Regions from separate parts of the Ignatzschineria sp. RMDPL8A genome, predicted to be linked through region 2. Evidence: riboswitches for the same ligand, from Rfam matches in the RefSeq annotation. Region 2 holds a riboswitch; each other region holds the start of a gene.
The links. Region 2 has a riboswitch for S-adenosylmethionine ahead of metE (5-methyltetrahydropteroyltriglutamate--homocysteine S-methyltransferase). Riboswitches for the same ligand answer to the same signal wherever they lie in the genome.
Positions count from the first base shown of each region.

Region 1: it holds a riboswitch for S-adenosylmethionine, as region 2 does, so the genes downstream of both, OXI21_RS02230 (hypothetical protein) here and metE (5-methyltetrahydropteroyltriglutamate--homocysteine S-methyltransferase) in region 2, are expected to answer to the same signal.
Region 3: it holds a riboswitch for S-adenosylmethionine, as region 2 does, so the genes downstream of both, metF (methylenetetrahydrofolate reductase) here and metE (5-methyltetrahydropteroyltriglutamate--homocysteine S-methyltransferase) in region 2, are expected to answer to the same signal.

Region 1 covers NZ_JAPPWA010000002.1:162,995-167,718, forward strand. Annotated here, with positions in the region: gene metH (methionine synthase) at 1-1,797, opposite strand, end outside; gene OXI21_RS02230 (hypothetical protein) at 1,794-2,000, opposite strand; SAM riboswitch class I at 2,106-2,220, opposite strand; gene OXI21_RS02235 (hypothetical protein) at 2,391-3,311, shown strand; gene nadC (carboxylating nicotinate-nucleotide diphosphorylase) at 3,479-4,348, shown strand; gene OXI21_RS02245 (tripartite tricarboxylate transporter substrate binding protein) at 4,367-4,724, shown strand, end outside.
Region 2 covers NZ_JAPPWA010000002.1:1,731,177-1,735,900, forward strand. Annotated here, with positions in the region: gene metE (5-methyltetrahydropteroyltriglutamate--homocysteine S-methyltransferase) at 1-1,625, opposite strand, end outside; SAM riboswitch class I at 1,748-1,862, opposite strand; gene OXI21_RS09300 (PhoX family phosphatase) at 2,096-4,093, opposite strand; gene OXI21_RS09305 (hypothetical protein) at 4,346-4,724, shown strand, end outside.
Region 3 covers NZ_JAPPWA010000002.1:172,705-177,428, reverse strand. Annotated here, with positions in the region: gene OXI21_RS02290 (sulfatase-like hydrolase/transferase) at 1-277, shown strand, start outside; gene OXI21_RS02285 (alpha-hydroxy acid oxidase) at 449-1,618, shown strand; gene metF (methylenetetrahydrofolate reductase) at 1,720-2,613, opposite strand; SAM riboswitch class I at 2,761-2,870, opposite strand; gene rluA (bifunctional tRNA pseudouridine(32) synthase/23S rRNA pseudouridine(746) synthase RluA) at 3,104-3,772, shown strand; gene OXI21_RS02270 (hypothetical protein) at 3,773-4,724, opposite strand, start outside.

The DNA of each region.
Region 1 (4,724 bases), 1.6 Mb from region 2:
CTGGCCTGCGTTAACAATCCCCATCGACAGTCCGCGTTTAATGGCGTGATAGAGAAAGACGGCGTGAATCGCCTCACGAACGAGATTATTCCCGCGAAATGAGAACGACACATTGGAGATCCCGCCTGAGATATGCACATAGGGCAGGTGTTTGCGAATCCATTCCACCGCGTCCAAAAAGTCGAGCCCGTAGCGATCGTGCTCGGGGATACCGGTAGCAACGGCAAAGACGTTTGGGTCGAAAATAATATCTTCCGGCGGAAAGCCCACCTCATCGACTAAAATGCGGTAGGCGCGTTCGCAAATCTCCCTCCGGCGCGCGAAATTATCGGCCTGTCCGGATTCATCAAACGCCATCACCACCGCGGCAGCGCCATACTTTTTCACTAACCGTGCATGCGCTTTAAATTCTACCACGCCCTCTTTCATTGAGATGGAATTGACGATCCCTTTGCCTTGAATGCATTTTAAGCCCGCCTCTAAAATCTCCCACTTTGAGGAGTCGATCATAATGGGGACTTTGCAGATATCGGGCTCGGAGGCGATCAGATTTAAAAAGGTGACCATCTCCTCTTTTGAATCGAGCATGCCCTCGTCCATGTTGATGTCGATAATTTGCGCGCCATTTTCCACTTGATCGCGGGCAACTTCGAGGGCTTCGTGATAGTTTTTCTCTTTAATAAGACGTTTAAATCGAGCGGAACCGGTGATATTAGTACGTTCGCCGACATTTGCAAATAGCGATTCGCCCGCGGTTAAATTGCATGCTTCAAGCCCCGATAATCGGAGCGATTTTGGAATCGTTTTGGGCGCTCTTGGGGCAAATCCTGCTACAAGTTCGCGAATTTTGGCGATATGCTCAGGCGTTGTGCCACAACAGCCGCCGACAATGTTTAAAAAGCCCGATTCGGCCCACTCTTTCATCTCGCTCGCCATCTCGTTGGCGCCCAGATCATAATCGCCAAAAGCATTTGGGAGACCTGCGTTTGCGTGCGCGGAAAGACGAAATTCTGAAATGCGATCAAGCTCGGCAATGTAACCACGGAGCATATCCGGCCCTAAGGCGCAGTTAAGCCCGATAGAAAAGGGTTGAATATGGCGAAGCGAATTGTAAAACGCTTCGGTGGTTTGGCCTGAAAGGGTGCGTCCTGAGGCATCGGTAATAGTGCCAGAGATCATCACGGGAAGGGTGATATTTCGCGCTTCAAATACCGATTCAATGGCAAAAATCGCCGCTTTTGCGTTGAGCGTATCGAAGATGGTCTCCACCATTAAGAGATCAGAGCCGCCATCTATCAGCCCATTAATCGCCTCTGTGTAACCGGTAACCAGCGCATCAAAAGTGGTGTTACGAAAGCCCGGGTCATTGACATCAGGGGAGATCGACGCGGTTTTTGAGGTGGGACCCAGCGTTCCAACGACAAAGCGGGGATGGGCAGCGGTACTAAATTTTTGCGCAGCCAAACGGGCGAGCTTTGCTCCTTCAAGATTGATCTCGTAGACAAACTCTTCCATGCCGTAATCGGCCATCGACATCGAGGTGGCGTTAAAGGTATTGGTCTCAATTAGATCCGCGCCCGCTTCCAAATAAGCTTCGTGAATGGCCTTGATAATATGTGGCTGGGTGAGGTTTAAGAGGTCATTATTGCCCTTTAAATCTTTATGCCAATCGGCAAAGCGCTCGCCCCGAAAATCCGCCTCCTCGAGCCTTTCTTTTTGAATCATGGTGCCCATAGCGCCATCTAAAATTAAAATCCGTTTCGCGGCAATCGCTTCTAATTGCTCTAATACGCTCATGCTCCAGTCCTTTTTCCTTTCGATTGTTCGTTATTGTTATTGTGATCGCTCTGTGGGGCGATGGTTTGCTCGATGTGACCGTGTGCGAGCTCTTCTTTGAGATCGGCAAGCGCTAAGGCGCGCAAAATGGCAGCGCATTCAGAGGTTGGCTGATGGCGATACCAATGATTGAGTTCTTGCAATAATGTGTCGTGTGATTTCATAAAAACCTCGTCGTTTGTAAAATGGCTTAAGTGATTGAATTTGTGAGTCTTAAGACGTAAAAAAGCTCTTCCTGATCCAAGAAGAGCTTTAACAAACTAAAGGTCTTCTTATCTCTCAGACCGTGCAATTGCGGGCGATCTGTTGGATTTAGCACAGTACGCAAAGCGCCTGTTGCTGAGACTTCGCAGGGCCAATTCCCTCCATCTCTCTCAATAAGATTCGAGCTTTTTCACTATATCACTGATTATTGCGATTGCAACCCTTATTTTGAGCACACTAATGTTGAGGAAAATCACCACTTCGGTATGGATCATCACGCATTTTCTGCCACCGATCGCATTTTTATATATAATCAAAGCATGTTTAGTTAGATTGGGAGCACAGCGACATTGGTTGAGAGAGAAGAGGGAACGACGGAACTTGCAGCGGTACTCGTGGCAGTTTCGGACAATGAGGCGAAGGTATTGACGGTGGAGAAGGGGACTTTTTTACCGAGTGGTCCTTTGACGCCGATTCACAGTTCATTGCAGGCGGGCGTGCGCGAATGGGTGGAAAAACAGACCCATCAACCGTTAGGCTACGTCGAGCAACTCTACACTTTTGTCGATACCCATCGAACCACTTCAAAAGGGCATTTTCTCATCTATATCGGCTATTTAGGGCTGGTGCGAGAAGAGGTAGAATTGATCGATTTTCAAGCAAAATGGAAGAGCTGGTATCTCTATTTTCCATGGGAAGATCATCGGCAAGGCCGCCCTGATTGGATCGATACGCACTTTATTCCGCCCCTTTTAGCGTGGGCAGAACGAGCACCGAATGCGCAAGAAAAACGCCGTCGTCATCAGCGCATTAATATGTGTTGGGGACTCGATGGATTTGAGTGGAATGAGGAGTATGTGCTCCAGCGTTACGAGCTTCTCTACGAGGTGGGATTTGTGCCTGAATCGCCCACGTTTAATGATAAACTCGCTCCTCCTCATTATGTCGGCGCGATGATGAAACACGATCATCGCCGCGTTGTTGCTTCAGGAATTGCGCGTCTGCGGGCGAAGATTAAATATCGTCCGGTAATCTTTGAATTGATGCCCCCCGAATTCACCCTGCTCCAATTACAGCAGAGCATCGAGGCGTTAGCGGGGATTATTCTCCATAAGCAAAATTTCCGCCGCATGATTATCAATCAAGATCTCATCGAAGAGACTGGCGAGCTCGATACCAAAGGCCCGGGTCGTCCGGCTAAACTCTATCGCTTTAAACCCGATATTTTGCTCGAGCGCTCACTCTCAGGCAGTAAGTTGCCAGTGCAATAGGGCGGATTCCCTTCTTTCTCCACAGATCATAAGAGACTTATCTTAAGGGTAAGTCTCTTTGCATTAAGCTAAATAATCTTGACTAATGGGATTAATCGGCATATGCTCAGGTTGAGCATAATATTTATGTTCAGTTTGAGTATAAATAAATAGCACGAGACTCCATTATGAAAAAGAATTTAATCCCTCTACCTGATTTACTGCTCCGCCCTTATGTGGAGTTTGCTCTTTTTGAAGATTTAGGTCGCCGCGGCGACGTGACGAGCTATGCAACGATTGACCCAAGCGCCACCGCTTCACTCCAAATTGTGGCGCGTAAAGCGGGGATCATTGCAGGCTTAGCGCTCGCGCGATTAACCTTTGATGCGCTCGACCCCAATATCAAATTCACCGCTCGCGTTAATGATGGCGATAAAGTGACTCCGGGCACGGTATTAGCGGACGTTTCGGGCAATGCCCAAGCACTCCTAACCGCTGAACGCACCGCGCTTAACTTTTTAACCCATTTAAGCGGAATTGCGAGCCAAACTGGCGAGATGGTTGAGCTTGTTTCCGGTACGAATGCGACCATTACCTGTACCCGAAAAACCATTCCTGGCATGCGTTCACTCCAAAAATACGCGGTCAGAGCTGGTGGCGGGCGCAATCACCGTTTAGGGCTTGATGATGCGATCTTAATTAAAGATAACCACGTTGCCATTGCGGGCGGGATTAAAAATGCCTTAACGCAAGCAAAAGAGGTGGCGGGGCATCTGATTCCCCTTGAGGTGGAAGTTGATACGCTCGAGCAGTTAAATGAGGCGCTTGAAGTGGGCGTTGATCTGGTTTTATTAGACAATATGACCCTAGATGAGATGCGCGAAGCAGTAGCCCTTTGTCAAGGAAAGGTGCGGACGGAAGCCTCGGGCGGGATCAATCCTGATACGGTGCGCGGCGTTGCGGAAACCGGCGTTGATTTTATCGCAATGGGCTGGCTCACGCATACGGCACCATCGCTCGATATCGGCTTTGACTTTTTAGAGATGCCAACGGCGTAATCGCAATAGGAGAGTAAGATGCAAAAGGGACTGTCGTGGGCTGTAATGGCGTTTTGTGGCCTCTTTTTAGTAGGCTGCGGCGCTGATGAAACGGCTAGTGAGACGCAAAATACTGCGCAAAAAACGTCATACCCAACGGAAACGGTGACCTTAGTGGTGCCCTTTTCAGCCGGAGGCGGGACCGATATTTTAGCCCGTCATATGGCGAAAAATTTAAGCGATGTGTGGAGTGTGCCGGTGATTGTGAAAAACGTAACTGGCGCAAGTGGTCGCGTTGCGGAAAACTACGTGATGACCCGTCCGGCCGATGGCTATACGCTCTATTTAAATAACAGCAGTTTTGCCACCGTTCCGCCGATTTTAACGCCGGATACCC
Region 2 (4,724 bases):
TATTTAATCCAATCAACGGTAATGCTCGAAGGGCGGGAAATATCGCCATAAATGATTGGCGGTTTCACACAGCGCGAGCCATAACTCTGTACCCAACCATATTGCGTAAAGGCAAAACCATCGAGGTGCTCACCAAAATATTCAACCATGTCATTGCGTTCCGCTTCCCCGTGAACCAGCACGTCGAGCCCGAGTTTTTCCTGCTCCGAAATGGCATATTTAATCTGCGCTAAAATCCCCTCACGATATGCTGATTCATCCACATTCCCCAATCTAAATTGACGGCGAATTTGGCGAATTTCATTCGTTTGTGGGAAGGAACCGATCGTCGTTGTGGGGAAAAGCGGGAGATTAAAGCGGTCGGCCTGAATTTGAGCACGGGCTTCAAACGGGGCATTGCGCTGATCATCGCCCTTTTTAATTGAAGCGACCCGGCGAACCACCGCATCGTTATGAATTTTCGTTGAGGTACGGCGCGCCTCTTCCCGATTGCGGGAACGCTCAAGCTCGGCAGCGATCGCCTCACGCCCCTCATTAATGCCCCGATCTAAAGTGACAATTTCAGCAATTTTTTGAATGCCAAAGGCAAGCCAATCTTTCACTTCACGATTAAGTTTCACCTCAGCATCCAGATCAACGGGCACATGAAGCAGCGAGCACGATGAGCCAATCCAGAGTTTTTCGCCCCATTTTTTAGCAAGAGGTTCTAAGATATCAAGGCTCTTTTCCAGCGCATTCGCCCAGACGTTGCGCCCATCGACAATCCCAAGAGACAAAATTTTATCCGTCGGCCAATGACCCGCAACATTCTCTAAATCACCGCGCACGCCATCAAGGTGGAGTCCTGCAACGGGGAGGGTTTTAATCGTCTCAATATTACCGGCTAATTGATCAAAATAGGTGGTCAAAATGAGATTATCACTCACTTTACCGAGGCTTTCGTAAACCGTTTTAAGCGCGTTTAACCAGCTAGATTCAAGATCGAGCACTAAGATCGGCTCATCAATCTGAATCCACGACGCGCCCACTTGATTAAGGCGCACGATAATTTCTTCATATGCGCTGATTAATTTGGGTAAAAGCGTGAGCTTATCAAAGGCCTCACCTTTTTCACGAGCTAGATAGAGCCATGTGACTGGTCCCAAAAGGACCGCTTTCACCGGTTTATCACTAAAGGATTTTGCCCGCGCTACGGCATCAAAAAGACGCTCATGGGAGAGGGTAAAGGCTTGTGATTTTTCGATTTCTGGCACGATGTAGTGATAATTCGTATCAAACCATTTGGTCATCTCGGATGCAGGTGCGTCCTCCCCTGTCGGCGCTTGGCCGCGAGCAATGCGAAAGTAGGTATCAAGCGATACAGTTTCGCCGTGTGGGTGATTAAAACGCGGAGGCACAACGCCCAAAAGTACCGAGGTATCGAGCACATGATCGTAGAGGGAAAAGTCGCCAACGGTGAGTAGATCGAGATCCGCTTGAGCACGCCAAACACTCTCTTCTTCTGTTTTCGCCACCTCTAAAAGCGTCTTTTGATCGTGCGTTCCTTTCCAATAGCCCTCAAGAGCAAATTTAAGTTCGCGGTTAGCACCAATGCGGGGAAAGCCTAAAATATGAGCTGTGGACATGATTGTCTCCTTATTCTTTTTATCCAGTAATGTCAAAATGACCGATCCGTTCAAAATGGTGCTGGCACAAAAAAGCCAACACTTTTGCGTCTATCAAGAAGTGTTGGCTAAGAATCCAATCTTCCTTATCTCTCAGCCGATGAAAAAACGATCATCGCTGTAGGAGTTAGCACCTTAAACATATGTCCAGGTTGCCGGGTTTCACAGGGCCTATCCCTCCACCACTCTTGATAAGTTGTCGCCTTTTACAAGGCTCTATATATTGATCTCATGCCTTAAAATAAAAAGCAAGTCTTTTTGCAAACTATTTTTAAATCGTTTCAAAATCAATAATTAATCTTCCAAAAAAAGAAAAGCCCGAATGGGTCTACGCATTCGGGCAAAAGGTCAATGATAAGGAGTTAAGTATTCAAACTATCATTGATTACAGGGACATCTGTCTCTTCTATTTTTTCGTTTATTTGCAAGCCTTAGAGGCCGATAATATCGCCATCTTCACGCTCGATCACAACCGTTGCAGAGCGTGGGCGACCGCCTTGACGGTGATCGGGCCAATTCGAATATTGTGAAGGATTTTTCGCATCGGCATTTCCGCTTGGCGGTTCACCAGGGTGCTGGATATTGATAAACATCGTTTTGTTATCCGGCGTAAAGGCAATGCCCGTTACTTCCGCCCCGCTTGGACCGGTTAAGAAGCGCTTAAAGTAGCCTTCATTGGGGTCAACGACGAGCATCTGGTTATTTCCCATCCCCTTATAGACTTTTTGGTTTAAGGTGGAGGTTGAAACGTCCGTTTGCACCCAAAGGAGTCCGTTGTGGTCAAATTTCAGCCCATCTGGACTTCCGAAAAGATCGCCACGGTGATTGGCTACATGATTGCGATTTTCCGCTTGATCACGGCCGGCTAACGCTAAAATATTCCAGCTAAATGCCGTGCCGGTGACATCGCCGCCCTGCTCGAGCCAGTGAATAATGTGCCCAAAGAGGTTATTCGCGCGAGGATTGGCCGCATCAACGCCAGGATAACCCGCTTCACCACGGTCGCTATTGTTGGTTAGCGTACAGTAGATTGAACCCTGTTGATGAGGATTGGCTGAAATCCACTCCGGTCTATCCATTTTCGTTGCGCCAAGCACGTCCGCTGCGCCACGAGCATTAATCACCACATCGCCTTGATCGCGGAAACCGTTCGCCGCTGTTAATCCATTTTGACCATGAATCATCGGCAACCATTCGCCCGAACCATCATCATTAAAGCGCGCTACATAGAGCGTTCCGTCTGATAAAAGTGCGCTATTCTCTGTGCCTTTCTTCGGATCATAGGTGCCGTTTGAGATAAATTTATAGATATATTCAAACTTCTGGTCATCGCCCATATAGACCGCAACTTGGCCATTTTCAGCCACTACCATCTCCGCGCCTTCATGCTTAAAGCGACCAAGCGCTGTATGTTTTACCGGCGTTGAGGTAGGGTCAAATGGATCGATCTCAACGACCCATCCAAAGCGATTCGGTTCATTGGGCGTTTCATTGGCATCAAAGCGCTTATCAAATTCGTTCCAGCGATAAACCTCATCTTTATCGGAGATGCCGTAGCGTTTTTCAAGCGCCGTGCGCTCACCTTTTTTCACAAAGATATCGGACCAGTTCTCTTCACAGGTGAGATAGGTGCCCCATGGGGTTTGCCCGTTTGCACAGTTTTGCATGGTCCCTAAAATCACCTCGCCATTCGGGTCATCTAAAGTACGCATTAAGGTATGCCCTTTCGCGGGTCCTGAGATTTTCATCGGCGTGTGTGGGGTAATGCGGCGCGCATATTTTGAGGGACGCACCACTTGCCAATCGCCGCCTGATTTTGAGACTTCAACCACGGAAACTCCCATCGCATTTTGCCCTTTACGCACCTTTTCGAGCGACCAATTTTGATCACCATCGGTAAAGAGTAGGCCATTATCGATATACTCATGGTTCATCGCCAGCAGCCCATTTTTCGAGCCGGCTTTATGATCGCCAATCGGGAAGTAAGCCATGCCATCATGATGCATTCCCGCTTGAGCGAGCTGATCATCGGCGCTGTTGCTACCATCAAATTTAAACTCCGGCATATTGCCATTTAAACCAACCGCATCGCCCCAACTGTAAAATGCACGCGCTTTATACCCTTTCGGAACGATGATGGTATCTTCTGTTGAAAATGGCACCGCTTCAAAGCGAAGTAAACGCGCTAAATCAACACGTCCACCCGCAGAGGCTGCACTTGATCCAAATTTCGCGGTGAGCGTTGTCGCTGCGCCCATTCCCGGGATCATTGCCGCCCCTAGAATCCCGATTCCAACCCCGGCTTTACGTAAAAGATCACGGCGCGATACGCCTTTTTCGAGAACATCTGAAAATACAGTATTTTCACTCTCATTGCTGATCAAATCCCCGTGCGCGGCTTTTAGATAGACTGCTTTTGGCTTACCCATGATTGATTCTCCTTTTGATTCGAATGCATCATTGTGTGACTCATTAATTGAATGTCTCTAGCCTAATCGCTCTCGATGACAAGATGATGACAGCCTCGATAAGCCCATGGTTTTTTGTTAAGGTGCGTAAAAATCAATGCCTAAATATTGGTCATGAAATTTGTAATCAAATAATCCCTATGTAATCCTATAATGTGGATGAGACGCCATCCACGCTTACTTTTTCCGCTCTCTAACCCAAAGGACTTTTCTATGAAACACCCCTTCACGATACTGAGAGATCAATCGCGTTTATTCCGCACGCTGATCGCATTTTTGGTGCTGATGTGCGCCTCCTTTGCCACAGCGCAAACCGATACCGCGCAACCGCAAACGGTGCCCAATGAGGTTGAAGAACTCAATCAGATTAAAACCAATCTTGATGATGTCATCGCTAAGAAAGAGGCGATTAAAAAAGAACTCGCGAAAGCGGATGATGCGGAGCAAAAAGAGTCGCTCACCTATACGCTCGATCAGCTCACCCTGCAAAAGAAAAACTTTGAAACGATGTTTGAGAAAAAGGCGCTTGGTGGCCTTGATATCGATCGTTTCGAGAATTTTACCACGCAAGAATCCCAAGATCCTGAGACCT
Region 3 (4,724 bases), 1.6 Mb from region 2:
TGAAAAAACGCACCGTAACTCAGGGATTCAAACCCAGATGATGGTCCCTTCCATCATTATGAATCTAATGGGCTATCGCGATGCCTCGATCGAGCGTTATACCGAATATTCTCAACTTCTCAATCAAGAGAGCGCGGTAGGGTTTGTCTATAAAAGCCCGGTGCCTCAATTTAGAAACGATGTGGAGCGCTACCCGATCACCCGCGAGGAACTTGAATATTTCAAAACGCACGGCAAATCTTTTGAGCGTGAACGCGCCTCAGAGTACGAGGATTAATGCCAAGCACATACAATACGAATGCAAAAGATCACTCCTAGTTTAAAAGGCCCTTCCGAGGGTCTTTTTTATTCACCCGCATGATCGGCGCTTGAAGGCTCTATTTTTGAGGCGTATATTGAATAATTATGCTGAAATTTAATTGATTTACTTTATAAACGTGCAAAAACCATGACTGTAATAACCAATATTGAAGACCTCCGCGTGATTGCTAAGCGTCGCGTGCCTAAAATGTTTTATGATTATGTCGATTCCGGTTCGTGGACCGAGTCGACCTATCGTGCGAATGAATCTGAGTTTCAGAAAATTAAACTCATTCAAAAAGTCGCACGCAATATGGAAGGGCGAACGCTAAAGCGGGAGATGCTCGGCGACATGATGTCGATGCCGGTCTGCATTGCGCCGACGGGACTTGTCGGTATGGTTCATCCCGATGGGGAGATTTTAGCCGCGCGGGCGGCGTCCAATTTTGGGATTCGCTACACCCTTTCCACCATGAGCATTGCCTCCCTTGAAGATATTAAACGCGAGGTCAATCAACCTTTTTGGTTTCAGCTCTATGTGATGCGCGATCGTGAATTTATGCTTAGCCTGATTGAGCGGGCAAAAGCCGCGGGGTGCGATGCGCTCGTGATTACGCTTGATCTCCAGATGATTGGGCAACGTCATATAGATCTTAAAAATGGGCTCGCAGTGCCTCCAAAACCGACAATTCGCAACTGGATTAATCTTCTCACCAAACAGCGCTGGTGCTGGAATATGCTCAAAACAAAACGCCGTCAATTTGGCAATATTGTGGGCTATGTGAAAGATATTGATGATCCGAGCTCCCTTGCCGCGTGGACGAGCCAACAATTTGACCCTACCTTAAATTGGGCCGATATCGAATGGATTAAAAACGCTTGGGGCGGGAAAATCATTCTCAAAGGGATTTTAGATGCAGAAGACGCGAAACACGCACGCGATGCCGGCGCTGATGCCATTGTGGTGAGTAATCATGGCGGCCGTCAGCTCGATGGGGCGCTCTCCTCGATTGAAGTGTTACCTTCCATTGTAGAAGCGCTTCGCGGCTCAAATACAGAAGTATTCCTCGATAGCGGGATTCGCTCGGGGCAAGATGTGTTAAAAGCGATCGCGCTTGGGGCAAAAGGGACGATGATTGGACGCTCTTATCTCTATGGTTTAGGCGCATATGGGGAAAAAGGCGTAACAAAAGCACTTGAAATTATCGCAAACGAACTCGATCTAAGCATGGCTTTCTGCGGGTTAACGGACATTAATCAAGTGGATGAAAAAATCTTAGTGCCTTCTACTATTCCCAATCCCTTCAAAATGAATTAAAATCAGGGCGCCATAAATATATATAGAGAGTAAATCCCCCGATTCATCGTTTCATGAATCACTTTGCGAAACCGAAAAGGGGGTTATTCTTCACATCGCTCTTAAATCCGCCCGGCGGCATTTGGTCTCAACCCGAGCGTATGGCAGATCGCGTAGGTCAGCTCCGAGCGATTGAGCGTATAGAAATGGAAATTCTTCACCCCCTCTTTATTTAGAACGCGCACCATATCAATGGCAATACTCGCGCCCACTAATTTCCGCGTTTCCGGATCATTTTCCAACCCCTCATAGCGTTTATGCAACCAGCTCGGGATTTTCACATTGAGCGATCCGGCAAATTTCATCAGCGCTTCATAATTCGACACCGGTAAAATCCCCGGCACAATCTCCGCCTCAATCCCCACCGCAACGCAGCGATCGCGAAAGCGTAAGTATGAATCGATATCAAAGAAAAATTGCGAAATTGCGATATCGGCCCCGGCATCGACTTTACGTTTTAAATGAATGAGGTCCGCTTGCGCATTTTTTGCATCGGGATGGGTTTCAGGATACGCGGCGACCGACACCTCAAAATCGTGCGTCTTTTTAAGCAATTTTACCAAATAATCGGCGTAGATATCCGGATTTGGCGAGCCTTTTGGTACATCTCCCCGAAGCGCTAAAATATGGCGCACGCCACTATTCCAATAATCCTGCGCAATCTCTACAAGCTCCGCTTCACTGGTATCAACGCAAGTAAGGTGTGGCACCGCTTCAATAGCGGTATGCTTCATAATATCGCGAATCACTTTATGGGTTCGATCGCGGGTTGAAGCGTTCGCACCGTAGGTGACCGAAACAAATTTGGGCGAGAGCACCCCGAGCCGTTCAATGGAGTTCCACAGGGTTTTGACCATCGCTTCACTATTGGGCGGGAAAAACTCAAACGACACCTCAATGGGCTGATTAAATTCCGCTAAACTCTGGTTTAAAATCTCTACATACTGCGAACTCATACGGGCTCCTTAGGCTTAATCGATCTTTTTTATTGATATTGTATTGTTGATATTCTTTATGGATTTAGTCGCTCTATTACCTGTGTTGGCGAGGCGAAAAAAAAGCCAGCACTCCTTAAATCTCATCAAGTCGTGTTGGCTTCACTCAACTTATCTTTCAAGCCTCAAAAACGACCGCTTGAAGGAATTAGCACCTTAATTATTCATCAGGTTGCTGGGTTTCGACGGGCCTTTCCCTCCACCACTCTTGATAAGATCGCACGATGCATTGGTAATCTACTTATCGTGTGCGACATTTCCACTATAGAACGGATCTTGAGTTAAAATCAAGCGCTAAACAAAATATATAATAATCTATCTTTAAATTAAGTGATAAGACGCCGAAGGGTTCTTCTGGCGGATCCTCATTAGAAGCCATGCCACAATGCCTGAAATCGCTTGGAATCTGCTATAATTAATGACCGATTTTAATCATTCAAACGCCTCTTTTATGCCCTTTTATTACAACCCGCCCTTTGAGCCGTGGCTCGATATTCTCTATGAAGATGACGACATTCTCGTGATTAATAAGCCGAGTGGATTGTTGTCGGTGCCGGGAAAAGGGATCGATAAACACGATAGCGTCATGGCGCGCGTACAGTGGCAGCATCCCTACGCAGAAGCGGCGCACCGGCTCGATATGGCAACGAGCGGCGTGATGGTGATTGCGATTACCAAAGCGGCGGAACGGGAGCTTAAACGCCAATTTCGCGAGCGGGAGACGGGGAAAGTTTACTACGCGAGCGTCTGGGGCCATTTTGAGCAATCATCGGGACTCATCGATCTACCGTTAATTTGCGATTGGCCAAATCGCCCGAAACAGATGGTCTCGTTTGAGCGCGGAAAACCGGCGCAAACACTCTATGAAGTAATCTCAGAAACCCATCAAAATCATTATCCGACAACGCTCGTCAAACTCACGCCGATCACTGGGCGCTCTCATCAACTTCGCGTCCATATGCTCGCCCTTGGTCACCCGATTTTGGGCGATAATTTCTACGCTCATCCAGAGGCCTTTGAGCTTGCCGAACGACTTTTACTGCACGCCGCCGTTCTTGAGTTTACCCATCCCATTAGTGGCAAAAAAATGCGTTTTGAAACGGTGATTCCGTTTAGTTAACTACACCGCCATATCGATGGTGAGGAGCGTCCACTGCTCGTTTTGCGCACTGCCAATAATCGCCTCTTGCACAAGACTTGGCATCTCAAAATAGAGTTTTTCCGTCTGCACCGGCATATCAAACATCACCGTAAAATGCATCACTTTCCCTCCGACAATCTGCTTTAAATGCACCTTAATGCGGCGCTCAGAGAGTGAAATATCGGGGTACGCCTCTTTTAAGCGGGTTTGAATGGCACGGCAAAGCGTTTCACTCACCTTTTTCGGCGTTACCGAAAGCGGATCGCACTCAATACTAAAGCTCACCGAGCGCGAATATCCGAGCGAAATATTGCGCGCTTTAAGATTCATAAACTCCATCGTCGGGTAGATAATATGGCTTCCTTGATGATCAAGATAGATCGCTTCCGGCGTTTGACGAATCACTTTAACCACCTTCCCATCAGGCAGAACGAGCGAATCCCCAACGCTCGACGGATACCAAATCTCATCATTTTTAATTGGGCGCGATTGGAGCTTATCCACCGCATCGACAGGCAAGCGCAGCTCCCCATTATCAAGGCGCGGATTGCTTAGAAAGATGCCATAGAGATGGATGCGATCCACTTTCCACGGAAGACCATTATAGATCAGGCGCTCCCCTTCCCGTACTTGCCCGAGATTGAGAAAGAGGCGCAGTTTACGAATATACGCCGGAATGGTGTTGCGAAAGGTCACAAGGAGCGTAAAGAGAATCAGCACCGCAAAGCCAAACAGCACCATATCGCCCGAAGAGTGGAGAATCATCAAAAACGATACCAACGACACGAGAAATGTCACCAGTTGCGTCACCAGCAAAAATAGACGAAACGAGAAGCTCGTGGTGCGCCATTTTTTGCGCTCATAGCGGCGAATCATCGCGCCAAAGGTGTAAGAAACAAAATAGTACAGCCCCACCGAAACGCCGATCGCC